Undibacterium parvum: one gene and its partner. The protein of the gene in region 2 interacts with the protein of the main gene of each other region in a pairwise test. Links are inferred from orthologs where the notes say so. Each region holds a gene or a part of one and is shown on either strand. Other genes may lie near its edges. The genes, in order: cysM and accC.

The links.
Region 1: the proteins of accC (region 2) and cysM interact in binary tests that used the Escherichia coli proteins (3 or more experiments, as listed by UniProt). The link is inferred for Undibacterium parvum from one-to-one orthologs.

Annotation. Positions count from the first base shown.
Region 1 is NZ_CP034464.1:3,200,656-3,206,739, reverse strand. The notes cover bases 1,190-4,018. They hold cysM (cysteine synthase CysM), read right to left. Parts: upstream 3,141-4,018; coding sequence 2,238-3,140; downstream 1,190-2,237. Other genes in these bases: EJN92_RS14005 (ComEA family DNA-binding protein), read right to left, coding at 3,307-3,882; EJN92_RS21595 (hypothetical protein), read left to right, coding at 1,849-2,040; EJN92_RS14020 (PrkA family serine protein kinase), read right to left, coding at 1,190-1,847. Outside these bases: more of EJN92_RS14020, read right to left, coding at 1-1,189; rfaE1 (D-glycero-beta-D-manno-heptose-7-phosphate kinase), read right to left, coding at 4,070-4,999; EJN92_RS13995 (UDP-glucose dehydrogenase family protein), read right to left, coding at 5,008-6,084. UniProt on the Escherichia coli protein: Two cysteine synthase enzymes are found. Both catalyze the same reaction. Cysteine synthase B can also use thiosulfate in place of sulfide to give cysteine thiosulfonate as a product.
Region 2 is NZ_CP034464.1:3,312,103-3,318,273, reverse strand. The notes cover bases 1-2,916. They hold accC (acetyl-CoA carboxylase biotin carboxylase subunit), read left to right. Parts: upstream 1-732; coding sequence 733-2,100; downstream 2,101-2,916. Other genes in these bases: prmA (50S ribosomal protein L11 methyltransferase), read left to right, coding at 2,183-2,916; accB (acetyl-CoA carboxylase biotin carboxyl carrier protein), read left to right, coding at 178-636; aroQ (type II 3-dehydroquinate dehydratase), read left to right, coding at 1-66. In the rest of the region: more of prmA, read left to right, coding at 2,917-3,094; EJN92_RS14530 (DUF3426 domain-containing protein), read left to right, coding at 3,109-4,368; EJN92_RS22015 (hypothetical protein), read left to right, coding at 4,474-4,605; rbsK (ribokinase), read left to right, coding at 4,729-5,667; EJN92_RS14520 (BMP family lipoprotein), read left to right, coding at 5,787-6,171. UniProt on the Escherichia coli protein: This protein is a component of the acetyl coenzyme A carboxylase complex; first, biotin carboxylase catalyzes the carboxylation of the carrier protein and then the transcarboxylase transfers the carboxyl group to form malonyl-CoA.

The DNA of each region.
Region 1 (6,084 bases), 110 kb from region 2 along the record:
ATCCTATCGACAAACTCCTGATGCTTGTTGACGTCATCCGCGCTGGCTTTAGCATTAAATGAAATGACGGGTAACAGCTCTTCGGTATTAGAAAACATTTTTTTCTCTATCACCGTCCTTAGTTTTTCGTAGCTGGTCCAGGTAGGATTTTTTCCAGCGTTTTGCGCCCTGGCGCGCAAGACAAAATTGACGATCTCATTGCGAAAATCTTTAGGATTAGAAATTCCAGCTGGTTTTTCTACCTTTTCTAGCTCATTATTTAAGGCGTCCCGATCAAAACTTTCACCGGTATCCGGATCTCGGAACTCTTGATCCTGTATCCAAAAATCAGCAAAAGTAACGTAACGATCGAAAATATTTTGACCATATTCAGAATAGCTTTCTAAATAGGCAGTTTGGATTTCTTTACCAATAAACTCAGCATAACGCTGAGCCAGATATTCTTTGATATACGAAAAATACTTCTGCTCCAACTCGGCAGGAAATTGCTCGCGCTCTATTTGTTGCTCCAAGACATACAATAGATGTACAGGGTTGGCCGCGACTTCGGTATTATCAAAGTTAAACACCTTGGATAAAATTTTGAAGGCAAAACGAGTTGATAGACCATTCATACCTTCGTCAACACCAGCATAGTCAGAATACTCTTGGCGAGATTTTGCTTTCGGATCGGTATCCTTTAAGTTTTCACCGTCGTACACCAACATTTTGCTGTAAATACTAGAGTTTTCTGGCTCCTTGAGCCTGGAGAGCACCGCAAATTGCGACATCATTTTTAAAGTGCCGGGAGCGCAAGGCGCCTCGGCCAACGATGATGTACGTATCAGCTTTTCATATATTTTTATTTCATCGGAAACTCTCAGGCAGTACGGCACTTTAACGATATATATCCTATCCAGAAACGCTTCGTTATTTTTATTGTTTTTAAAGGTTTTCCATTCAGACTCATTCGAGTGAGCCAAAATAATTCCTTCAAACGGTATCGCGCCAAAGCCTTCGGTTCCTTTAAAATTACCTTCTTGAGTCGCTGTCAACAGTGGATGCAAAACTTTGATAGGTGCCTTAAACATTTCCACAAATTCCATCAAGCCTTGGTTCGATAAACAAAGCCCTCCAGAAAAACTGTATGCATCCGGATCATCTTGACCATAGTCCTCTAGTTTACGGATATCGACCTTACCAACCAAGGAAGAAATGTCTTGGTTATTTTCATCACCCGGCTCAGTTTTTGAAACTGCGACCTGCTTCAAAACCGAAGGGTAACGCCGCACTACCCGAAATTGATTAATGTCCCCATTAAATTCATGTAGACGTTTGACCGCCCAAGGACTGGGAATACCGCGTAGATAACGCCGGGGAATGCCAAAATCCTCTTCAAGGATAGCGCCATCTTCGTCCTCGCTAAATAATCCAAGAGGCGATTCATTAATAGGCGAGCCTTTAATACAATAGAAGGGAATTTTTTCCATCAAATACTTGAGACGTTCTGCAATGGACGATTTACCACCACCCACTGGTCCCAATAAATAGAGTATTTGTTTGCGTTCCTCCAAGCCTTGCGCGGCATGTCTGAAGTAGGAGACAACCTGTTCTATCACTTCTTCCATACCGTAAAATTCACGGAAGGCCGGATAGATTTTAATGACTTTATTCGAGAAGATACGAGAGCGTCTAGAGTCGTGACGGGTATCGATTTGCTCTGGCGCACCGATCGCTGCCAGCATACGCTCAGCGGCGGTTGCATAAGCGAGCGGTTCCTTTTTACACAATTCCAAGAACTCAGAGAGGGAATATTCTTCCTCACGAGTGCGTTCATAACGTGCCGCGTAATTGTCAAAAATTTTCATCGTGATCTCCTTTGAAAGCGATAATCAAAACCACATGCCAAAACTATTTTTGCACATGCCAGAGATTCATGATGTTCCAGCACGTTACGATTTTACTATAGGTGATATTAGTAAGAATGGTAACGATTTTTTTAAAAATTTGTTACTTGAGCGAATTAAACCACAAAGGGAAATACTCATTCCAGCAATCTAAACTAGCGAATCCAAACAGATCTAAAAAGAGAAATATATAGAAGCCGAGGCGGAGCTTAGGCATCGCGAGTTACTAGTGAGTATAAACATGACTGTTCATGTCCCCTGTTTATAGAAGGGATTTCCTGGTGAATATCGGTATATTTCAAAAACTCAAAATGTCTCGATTAAAAATTTTCACAAATAACCAAGCGACATTTAAGCAGGAAACACGCCCGTAGAAAGATAACGATCACCTCGGTCACAGACAATAAATACTATCGTCGCGTTCTCTACTTTTTGTGATAATCGTAATGCGATTTCGCAGGCTCCGGCGGCTGATATTCCGCAAAATATGCCTTCCTCCACAGCTAATCGTCTCGTCATGTGTTCAGCATCCGATTGGCTGACCGAGGCAACCTGATCGACTCTGGATTTATCAAATATTTTCGGCATATAGGCTTCTGGCCATTTTCGAATGCCAGGTATTTGAGAACCATCTTCTGGTTGCGCGCCAACAATTTGTATCAGCGGATTTTGTTCTTTTAGAAAAGCCGAAACGCCCATAATAGTTCCAGTAGTTCCCATCGCGCTGACAAAATGCGTAATCTGTCCTTTTGTATCGCGCCAAATTTCTGGCCCTGTAGTTTCATAGTGCGCTAGGGGATTATCTGGATTTGCGAACTGATCAAGAATAGTTCCTTTTCCCTCTTTTTGCATTTGCTCAGCCAAATCCCGGGCATACTCCATCCCTCCGGTCTTTGGCGTTAAGATAATCTGCGCGCCATAGGCGGCCATACTTTGACGACGCTCTATACTTAGATTTTCTGGCATCAAGAGTAGCATTTTATAGCCACGCATCGCTGCAGCCATCGCCAGCGCGATCCCAGTATTTCCACTCGTAGCTTCGATTAAGGTATCACCGGGCTTGATACGTCCGCGTTCTTCAGCGCGCTTAATCATAGACAAAGCTGGCCTGTCCTTGACTGAACCTGCAGGATTATTCCCTTCCAGCTTCCCCAAAATCACATTATTTCTACGCTTAGCGTCTTCACCGGGAAGTCGTTGCAATCTTACCAAAGGGGTATTTCCTATGGTGTCTTCAATGGTCAAGTAAGGCATAAGTGTCTAGTGAGAATGGGGATTAGAGCATCATTCTAAACGCTGAGGCATTTTCATGCTTGCGTGCTATCAAAAGATAAGACGAAGAAAATAAAAATGAAAAATCCTCTCACTAATTATGAGAGGATTTTTATCACCTATTCAGGATTGCTGAATAGGCATCGAGTTACTTAGTTGTTGCAGGCTTGGAAGCAGTGCTTGCTTTAGCAGAAGCCGCCGGCGCGTCAACAACCGACTTTGCTGCGTTAGATTTAGCATCCTTAGCATCCTTAGCGGCCTTATCCTCAGCCGCTTTATTGGCTTTAGCTTCGGCTTTCGCGGCCTTTTTTTCTGCTTTGATTTCCGCTTTTGTTTTTTCTGTAGTTGCAGCGCTCGCGGCTATTGGTTTGTCTACCACTTTTGGTGCGACAGTTGCCGGGGCTTTAGTTGTAGCTGCAGCCACTGGTTTTGCCGCCGCAGCAGCAGCTCCGGCTTTGGCTTGGCCATTCACTGTCAATCCAGCCTCAGAAAATTTAACTGAATTTTTTTCGCCCACACCTTTGACTCTGGTTTCAAAATCAGCCCAGTCCTTGAAATTACCACCTTTACTACGCTCATCGATAATCGCTTTCGATGTTGCGGGGCCTATGCCCTTGATACCATCCAAAGCCGCCTGATCGCCCTTATTGACCTCCACAGCAGCAAACGCGAAACCCATGGTACCAATGAAAACCGCTAACGCTAGAAATAGTTTCTTGAACATGTAAATACTCCAAAAGTGTTAAATAAGAAATCCCTCGAGTTCCTGTTTGCGACAAAACTTTGTATCATGCAATCATTCTTACTCGCTTGCTTGATCAACTACCTCATCTGTCTGCGCACTCAAGATAACGTTGATTTTAAGTGATGGTTGACAGATAAAAGCAACTTACCATAAAAATAACAACTATTTACAAATTTGAAAATAATTCTGCTCTCGATGCGGTGGCAGTTCCTAATTTCCCAACGACAATACCACCTGCTTGATTCGCGAGCATCACAGCTTCTCGCATAGTTTTCCCCTCGGCCAGCATGGCTGCCATCGTGGCAATCACAGTATCCCCCGCACCAGAGACATCATAAACTTCACGCGCCATGGCTGGCACATGGATGACCTCGGTATCAGTGTAAAGCGTCATCCCTTCTTCTGAGCGTGTCAACAGCAATGCCTGCAAATCCAGTTTAACTCTTAGGCTTTGCGCTTTTTCGGTTAACTCCTCTTCACTATCCCAGTCACCTATAATTTGGCGCATCTCTGATTTGTTTGGTGTCAGCATGCTCGCTCCCTTGTAGCGCGAGAAATCACTCCCCTTAGGATCGACCAGTATTAGCTTGCCTAATTGTTTGGCTGCAGCGATCATCGTCGCGACATTAACCAAGCTTCCCTTGGCGTAGTCTGACATGACAATTACATCATAATCAGCAATCAGCCCATTAAAACGGGTCAACTTGTCTTGTAAAACTCTAGCGCTAGGCTTCTGTTCAAAGTCTATCCGCAACAATTGCTGTTGCCGACCAATCACACGTAATTTAATAATCGTAGAAATTGCATTATCCCGATTAAGATAACTTTCAATTCCAGACTCTTGCAATAATTCCTCAACAATATTGCCTGCCTCATCTTGACCAATAACACCTAGTAAACCAGCCGACAAACCCAAAGCCACTGCGTTGCGTGCTACGTTGGCGGCGCCGCCCAAACGCTCCTCGCGTCGTTCAACCCGAACGATAGGTACCGGTGCCTCAGGCGAGATACGATTGACCTCCCCGAACCAATAGCGATCCAACATCACATCGCCCACCACCAACATACGTTTTGCTTGCGCTATTGTAGATTCCATAGGAGTTTTCAACTACGCGTCAATATTGAGCGGCCGATACCGTGGTATTCCAGCCCTAAATCTGTCATCAGCGCTGGCTCAAACAAATTACGCCCATCAAAAATGACAGCTTGCTTCAATCTAGTTTTAACTTGCTCGAAATTAGGGCTACGGAAGGCCTTCCATTCCGTCACGATGGCCAAGGCATCGGCCTGATCCAAAGCGCCCATCGGCGTGGCGGCATAATTAATGTTTTCGAGTAACTCCGGATTCTCTGCGAAATCAAGTGCGAACACACGTTTGGCTTCTGGTATAGCAACTGGATCATAAACCGAGACCGTAGCACCAGCGCGCAACAGTTCCCCCAATAGCACACGCGAGGATGCCGCCCGCATGTCATCGGTATTTGGCTTAAATGCGAGTCCCCAAACGGCAAAATGCTTTCCACTCAAATCATCACCAAAACGCGCCATAATTTTTGCACCTAAGACTTGTTTTTGTTTGGTATTGACCGCCTCAACGGCATGTAATATCAATAAATCCTGTCCATAGTCTTGCGCGGTAGGCTCTAGTGCCTGAACATCCTTAGGAAAGCAAGATCCGCCATAACCACAGCCGGCATACAAAAAACTATGTCCGATACGCGGATCCGAGCCTATTCCATGCCGCACCGCTTCAATATCAACACCAACTCTATCCGCCAGATTTGCTAATTCATTCATAAATGAAATACGCGTCGCCAACATGGCATTCGCTGCATACTTAGTGAACTCGGCAGAACGCACATCCATCCAAAAAGTCCGCTCGTGATTGCGATTAAATGGCGTATACAATTTTTTCATCTGTGCTCTAGCAATATTGCCGAACGAATTATCATCGCAACCAATCACAATACGATCAGGACGCATGAAATCCTCAACTGCCGCACCTTCTTTGAGAAATTCAGGATTTGACACTACAGAATAAGTCGCGTTCGAGCCTCGTAGTTTTAACTCAGTTTCGATTGCAGCGCCAACTCGTTCCGCCGTCCCCACTGGAACTGTGGACTTGACTACAATCACTTTAAAGCCCTGCATGTGTTTGCCGATATTTCGTGCCGCTGCCAA
Region 2 (6,171 bases):
GTGATCTGTGGCTTGGGCATAGACGGATATCGCATGGCGATTGACTTCTCCTTAAAAAATCTATAAATTCTCGCATCTTCACGCAATTAACCGATATTGACTTATAATTGCGCTCATTCTAATAACGCACTCTGAGATAATTTAATGCTCAGAGGCATCTTCATAGGGGGATTTCACATGGATTTAAGAAAACTCAAGACCTTGATCGACCTAGTGGCCGAATCAGATATTGCAGAACTCGAAGTCACCGAGGGTGAAGGTAAAGTTCGTATCGTTAAATCCTCAGCCATGCAACAGCCGCAGATGATGATGCAACCTCAGTATATGCAGCAAGCGATGCCAGTTGCCGCAGCTCCAGTTGCCGCAGCGGCAGCCGCTCCAGTGGCCGCAGTTGTGCCTGATGGCCATGTCGTAAAATCCCCTATGGTCGGCACCTTTTATCGCTCAGCCTCGCCAGGATCTGCCCCGTTTGCAGATATCGGCAAGGTCATCAATCAAGGCGACACCCTGTGCATTATCGAGGCAATGAAACTTTTGAATGAGATCGAAAGTGACTTCTCCGGTAGCATCAAACAAATTCTGGTGGAAAACGGCCAACCAGTTGAGTACGGTCAGCCGCTCTTCATCATAGGCTAAACCGGCTTAATTATGGCTCTTACCTGGCGCTGCATAAGCACATGTAAGAGATATTGCCTGCAAGGCTAAAACCATTGCCAAAGCATATCGAAAATCATGTTTGAAAAAATTCTTATCGCCAATCGCGGCGAAATTGCCCTACGTATTCAACGCGCCTGTCGCGAAATGGGCATTAAAACTGTAGTCGTGCACTCAGAAGCCGACCGCGAAGCCAAATACGTCAAATTAGCCGATGAATCTGTCTGCATAGGTCCTGCGCCGTCAACGCTTAGTTATCTCAGCATGCCAGCCATTATCAGCGCGGCAGAAGTGACCGATGCCCAGGCGATCCATCCGGGGTACGGTTTCCTGTCTGAAAATGCGGATTTCGCTGAGCGCGTGGAGCAATCTGGCTTTGTATTTATTGGACCGCGCGCTGAAACCATACGCATCATGGGTGATAAGGTCTCGGCCAAACACGCCATGATCGCTGCCGGTGTTCCCTGTGTACCTGGCTCAGAAGGAGCCTTACCGGACGATCCGAAAGTAATCGTACAAACTGCACGCAAAGTTGGCTACCCTGTCATTATCAAGGCCGCTGGTGGTGGTGGTGGACGTGGTATGCGGGTAGTGCACACCGAGGCTGCCTTGCTTAACGCAGTCACGATGACCAAGGCGGAAGCAGGCGCAGCCTTTGGCAATCCTGAAGTCTACATGGAAAAATTTCTGGAAAATCCACGTCACGTGGAAATCCAGATTCTGGCCGATCAACATGGCAATGCCATCTGGTTAGGTGAGCGCGATTGCTCGATGCAGCGACGTCACCAAAAAGTGATAGAAGAAGCACCGGCACCAGGCATTCCTCGCAAAATCATAGAAAAAATCGGTAACCGTTGTGCCGAAGCTTGCCGCAAGGTTGGCTATCGCGGCGCCGGTACTTTTGAATTTTTATACGAAAACGGTGAGTTCTTTTTCATAGAAATGAACACCCGCGTTCAGGTTGAACATCCGGTCACAGAAATGATTACCGGTGTCGATATCGTACAAGAACAAATCCGTATCGCCTTTGGTGAAAAGCTGCGCTTCAAGCAATCTGATATCGAATTGAAAGGGCACTCTATAGAATGCCGTATCAATGCCGAGGATCCGTTTAAGTTCACGCCTTCTCCAGGTCGGATTGCCACCTGGCACACCCCAGGCGGCCCGGGAATACGGGTAGATTCACATGCGTATGCTGGCTACTATGTGCCGCCACACTACGATTCCATGATAGGCAAGGTCATTTCTTACGGTGCGACGCGCGAACAAGCGATCAAACGTATGCAAATTGCGCTCTCCGAAATGGTGGTAGAAGGGATACAGACCAACATCCCTTTGCACCGTGAATTGATGATCGATGCCCACTTCATAGAAGGTGGCACCAACATTCATTATCTGGAACATAAATTGGCGGATATGCCAGATTTATCAAAAAAATCGAAATAGAAATACGCAACACCAACGGGGGGAAGCTAGCTAAAAAGTTAGCCTCCCCCTAATGGCGAATATTAGGACTAAAGGGTAGAACATGGGTTGGATAGAGATAATCATAGAAGTTGCACGCGACCACGCTGAAGGCCTGTCGGATGCTCTGATGGAAGCCGGTGCCTTATCGGTTTCCGTAGAAGATGCGGATGAAGGAACAGATGCGGAGCGGCCTCTGTTCGGCGAACCCGGCATGGAACCTGACGAAAACGCCTGGGATCGCAGCCGTGTCGTGGCGCTGGTCGATACCGACACCAATCACGCCGCGATCGTGGCCGAGGCTGCCGCCGCAATAGCGCTAGCCGAAGTGCCCGCTTACACACTGCGTTCGGTCGCCGATCAAGATTGGGTACGTCTGACTCAATCGCAATTTGAACCTATCCATATCGGCAAAAATATTTGGGTCGTGCCTAGCTGGCACGCGATTCCTGATGCCAATGCCTTAGTCCTGGAACTCGATCCGGGTCTCGCTTTTGGTACCGGTAGCCATCCGACTACCCGCCTGTGCATGGAGTGGTTGGAAGCGCATGCGCCTAAAGATTCCTCAGTACTCGATTACGGTTGCGGCTCCGGCATTTTGGCCATGGTGGCCGAAAAACTCGGTGCCAAGGCTGTCATCGGCGTGGATATCGATCAGCAAGCAATCGAATCGGCACGCTTTAACGCTGAGCGCAATCGCTGCAATATCGAGTTTTCTTTACCTAAAGAATTTGGCAATGCCCATCCAGCGACAGAAAAATTTGATGTCGTGGTCGCCAATATTCTGTCTAGCCCCTTGAAATTGATGGCCCCTATGCTGTCAGGACGTGTGGCTGCTGGTGGTGCATTAATTTTGTCCGGCGTATTAGCGCGTCAGGCCGAAGAAGTTGCCGCGGCCTACGCCCCCTTCATCACGCTCACAGTCTGGGCTGAACATGAAGGCTGGGTTGCCTTGTCCGGCAATTTGGCAGCATAAGTTCCGCTTCCCGCATGGCCCTCGCCACTCAATGCCCGTATTGCCATACCGCTTTTCGGGTTGCCAATGATCAACTAAAACTGCATGCAGGTTTAGTGCGTTGTGGCGCGTGCCAGCAAACTTTCAATGGCATAGAGCATTTACTGTCTCCTGGTCAGGCTACTGTTGCCCTGGTCGCGCCGCCTGCAAACCCTGTCAGCGCTGCAGCTGCAGCTGCGACTGAGGCTGCCCCTGCAGACTCGCGAGCAGTTGCAGAGACGACGACTACGGTCACCAGCAGCGCTGCGCCAGCAGTCTCAGTAGCCGCTCAGGCAAACACAGCGCATCTAGCCTCCGCCAGTGCTCTGGAATTTGATATGGGTCAATTCGAGCTGAACAAGCAGGCTGAGCTTGAAGCCGACGCTGAGGCTGCAGCTAAACCTGATGCTGAGGCAAGCTCCAGCCCTGAGCTTGCGCTAGATGCCGAAGTACACGACCTGGAGCTAGAAATACGCTCTACCCTGATGAATCAGGAAGATACAGACTGGTCTATCAACACAGCTCCTAAAAGCGAAACTGAATTTGAGTTGGCTAGCGCGGCAGCGATTACCGAACAGGCGCGCAATGAATCTGCCTTAGAGCGCAAGGAACCACACTTTACTAGCGATGAGAGCGAACAAAGCGAAGCTAACGAGTCCACCAGTGACGAGCTAAATCCGGACAGCGCAAACGATAATGACAACAACGACGACGATGAAAATCATTTAGAGAAACCCGATTTTGTCGTCAAGGCCGAGAAACAAAAAAACCGCAGCCGTGCAATACGCTATCTGATGCTGTTTTTTTCCTTCTTATTGCTACTGAGCCTGCTGGCGCAAAGCACGTACAGCGCGCGCGACATGATCGCTGCCTGGTTCCCGCAGACCAAGCCCACACTGCAAAAGCTCTGTGTAACGCTGCGGTGTCAAATTGCCCTACCCTCGCAAATCGACATGATCACGATAGAGTCGAACGAGTTGGAAGCACTGGAGACTGGTAGCAAAGTTTTCTCCCTGGCGCTGCAATTGCGGAACAATAGTGCGACCTTACAAAACTGGCCTATGCTGGAATTAATCCTGAACGATGCAAAAGGAAAAGTATTGGTCCAACGAGCCTTTGCTCCCAGTGAATACCTGAGCAAGCAAGAGGATATCTCCAAAGGCTTCGGTGCCGGCAGCGAACAACCCGTAAAACTATTTTTTGAGTCCAGTGCAGGCAAAGCATCCGCTTACCATGTCGGCATGTTTTACCCCTAGGCGCTGGGCTAGCCGGGTCTGGTCTGAAGCTGGTTTGATTTAACAGCAATCGGAATCGGAATCGGAATCGCAAAATAGATTTATAAAACCGCTGGCGCAATGTCTATGCGCCTTACAGAAGCTTTTGGCTTGAAAAGCCGCATGGATAATAGCAACTGGCTCCCAAATGCACGTGAAAATCTTATGCGTTTTGTCGGTCAGCAGGCGATACACCGCAAAGCTAAGGAGTCGCTGTAAAACACGACAAATAGAGCTCGATCGTAAGTAGTTCTTGACTTGCCTAGAGCTAGCATAGTTAAATACCAAAATGATGGCGCAAACGATTGCGCACCCCATTTTTGATCATGAGAACCGAAAAAAATGAAGCCTCGCATCACCGTAGTTGGTAGCGTCAATATGGATTTGGTGTTCCGCACACCGCGCATGCCCGCCATAGGCGAAACTTTGCATGGCCACGAATTTCGTCAAATCCCAGGCGGCAAAGGTGCCAACCAAGCGGTAGCCGCAGCCCGCCAGGGTGCTGCTGTCAGCTTTATTGCTGCAGTCGGTGATGATGGCTTCGGAGAATTTTCACGTAACTGCCTCACCACAGAAGGTATCGATCTAAGCTTTCTGAGCACCTGCAAGGGTCTGGCTACCGGTGTCGCCGGGATTATGGTGGAAGACTGCGGAAATAATAGTATCGTGCTGGCAGCTGGCGCCAACGCCGCTTTGTCGATAGCTCACATAGACGCTGCCAGTGCCGCCATCAGTTCGGCACAGTACTTAATCTGCCAACTAGAGACACCTATCCCTACAGTGAGCCGTGCAATTGAGATTGCGCATACGCATGGGGTAAAAGTGATACTCAATCCGGCACCGGCTTTCGCCTTGACTGATGCGCTATTGCAGCAAGTCGACTACCTGATCGTCAACGAAACCGAGGCCTCGCAATTAAGTGAGATCACCGTGCTCGATCAAAACAGTGCCGCCCTTGCCTCTCAGGTTTTATTAAAACGTGGCGTTGGCGTAGTCTTGCTGACCATGGGCGAACACGGCACATTAATTACCCAGACCACAGGCACGCAATTCATTCCAGCAATTAAGGTTGAGGTGGTCGACACCACTGCCGCTGGCGACACCTTTGTCGGTGCCTTTGCAGTCGGTCTGGCAAATGGTTTGAGCTTGCTTGAAGCTAGTATTGAGGCACAATATACCGCCGCCCTGACCGTTACCAAACTCGGCGCGCAAACCTCGATACCGCAGCGCCAGCAAGTGCTAGAGTTCATGGCACAGCGAAAATCCACCGCCGCAGAATAAGCGGCGATCGCATCAGTGGCTGCGCTTAAAATCAAACTCGTGATAGTCTTAATAGCCTTAAAAAATTGTCGATCCGCTTAGCTCGACGCATACAACATCTAGCCCCTTAGGATATACCAATGAAACTCCATAGTCTCTGTCTGGCACTGGCAAGCGTGTTCACTGCGGCCAGCGTACATGCTGCCGATCCTAAGTTGGCGGTGATTTATGATGCGGGCGGCAAGTTTGATAAATCCTTCAATCAGTCGGCCTCGGAAGGCGCTGAGCGCTTCAAGAAAGAAACCAAAATCGGCTATATGGAAGTACAGGTCGCCAGCGACACCCAGACCGAACAGGTGCTGCGCAATCTGGCCCGTAAAAATGTAGACCTGATCGCAGCAATTGGTTTCGCCCAAAGCCAGGCCGTGCAAAACATTGCCAAAGAATTCCCGAAAACAAAATTTGTCTTGATTGATGGCGTCGCCAGCGGCGACAACGTCAGCTCGGTTTTATTTAAGGAGCAAG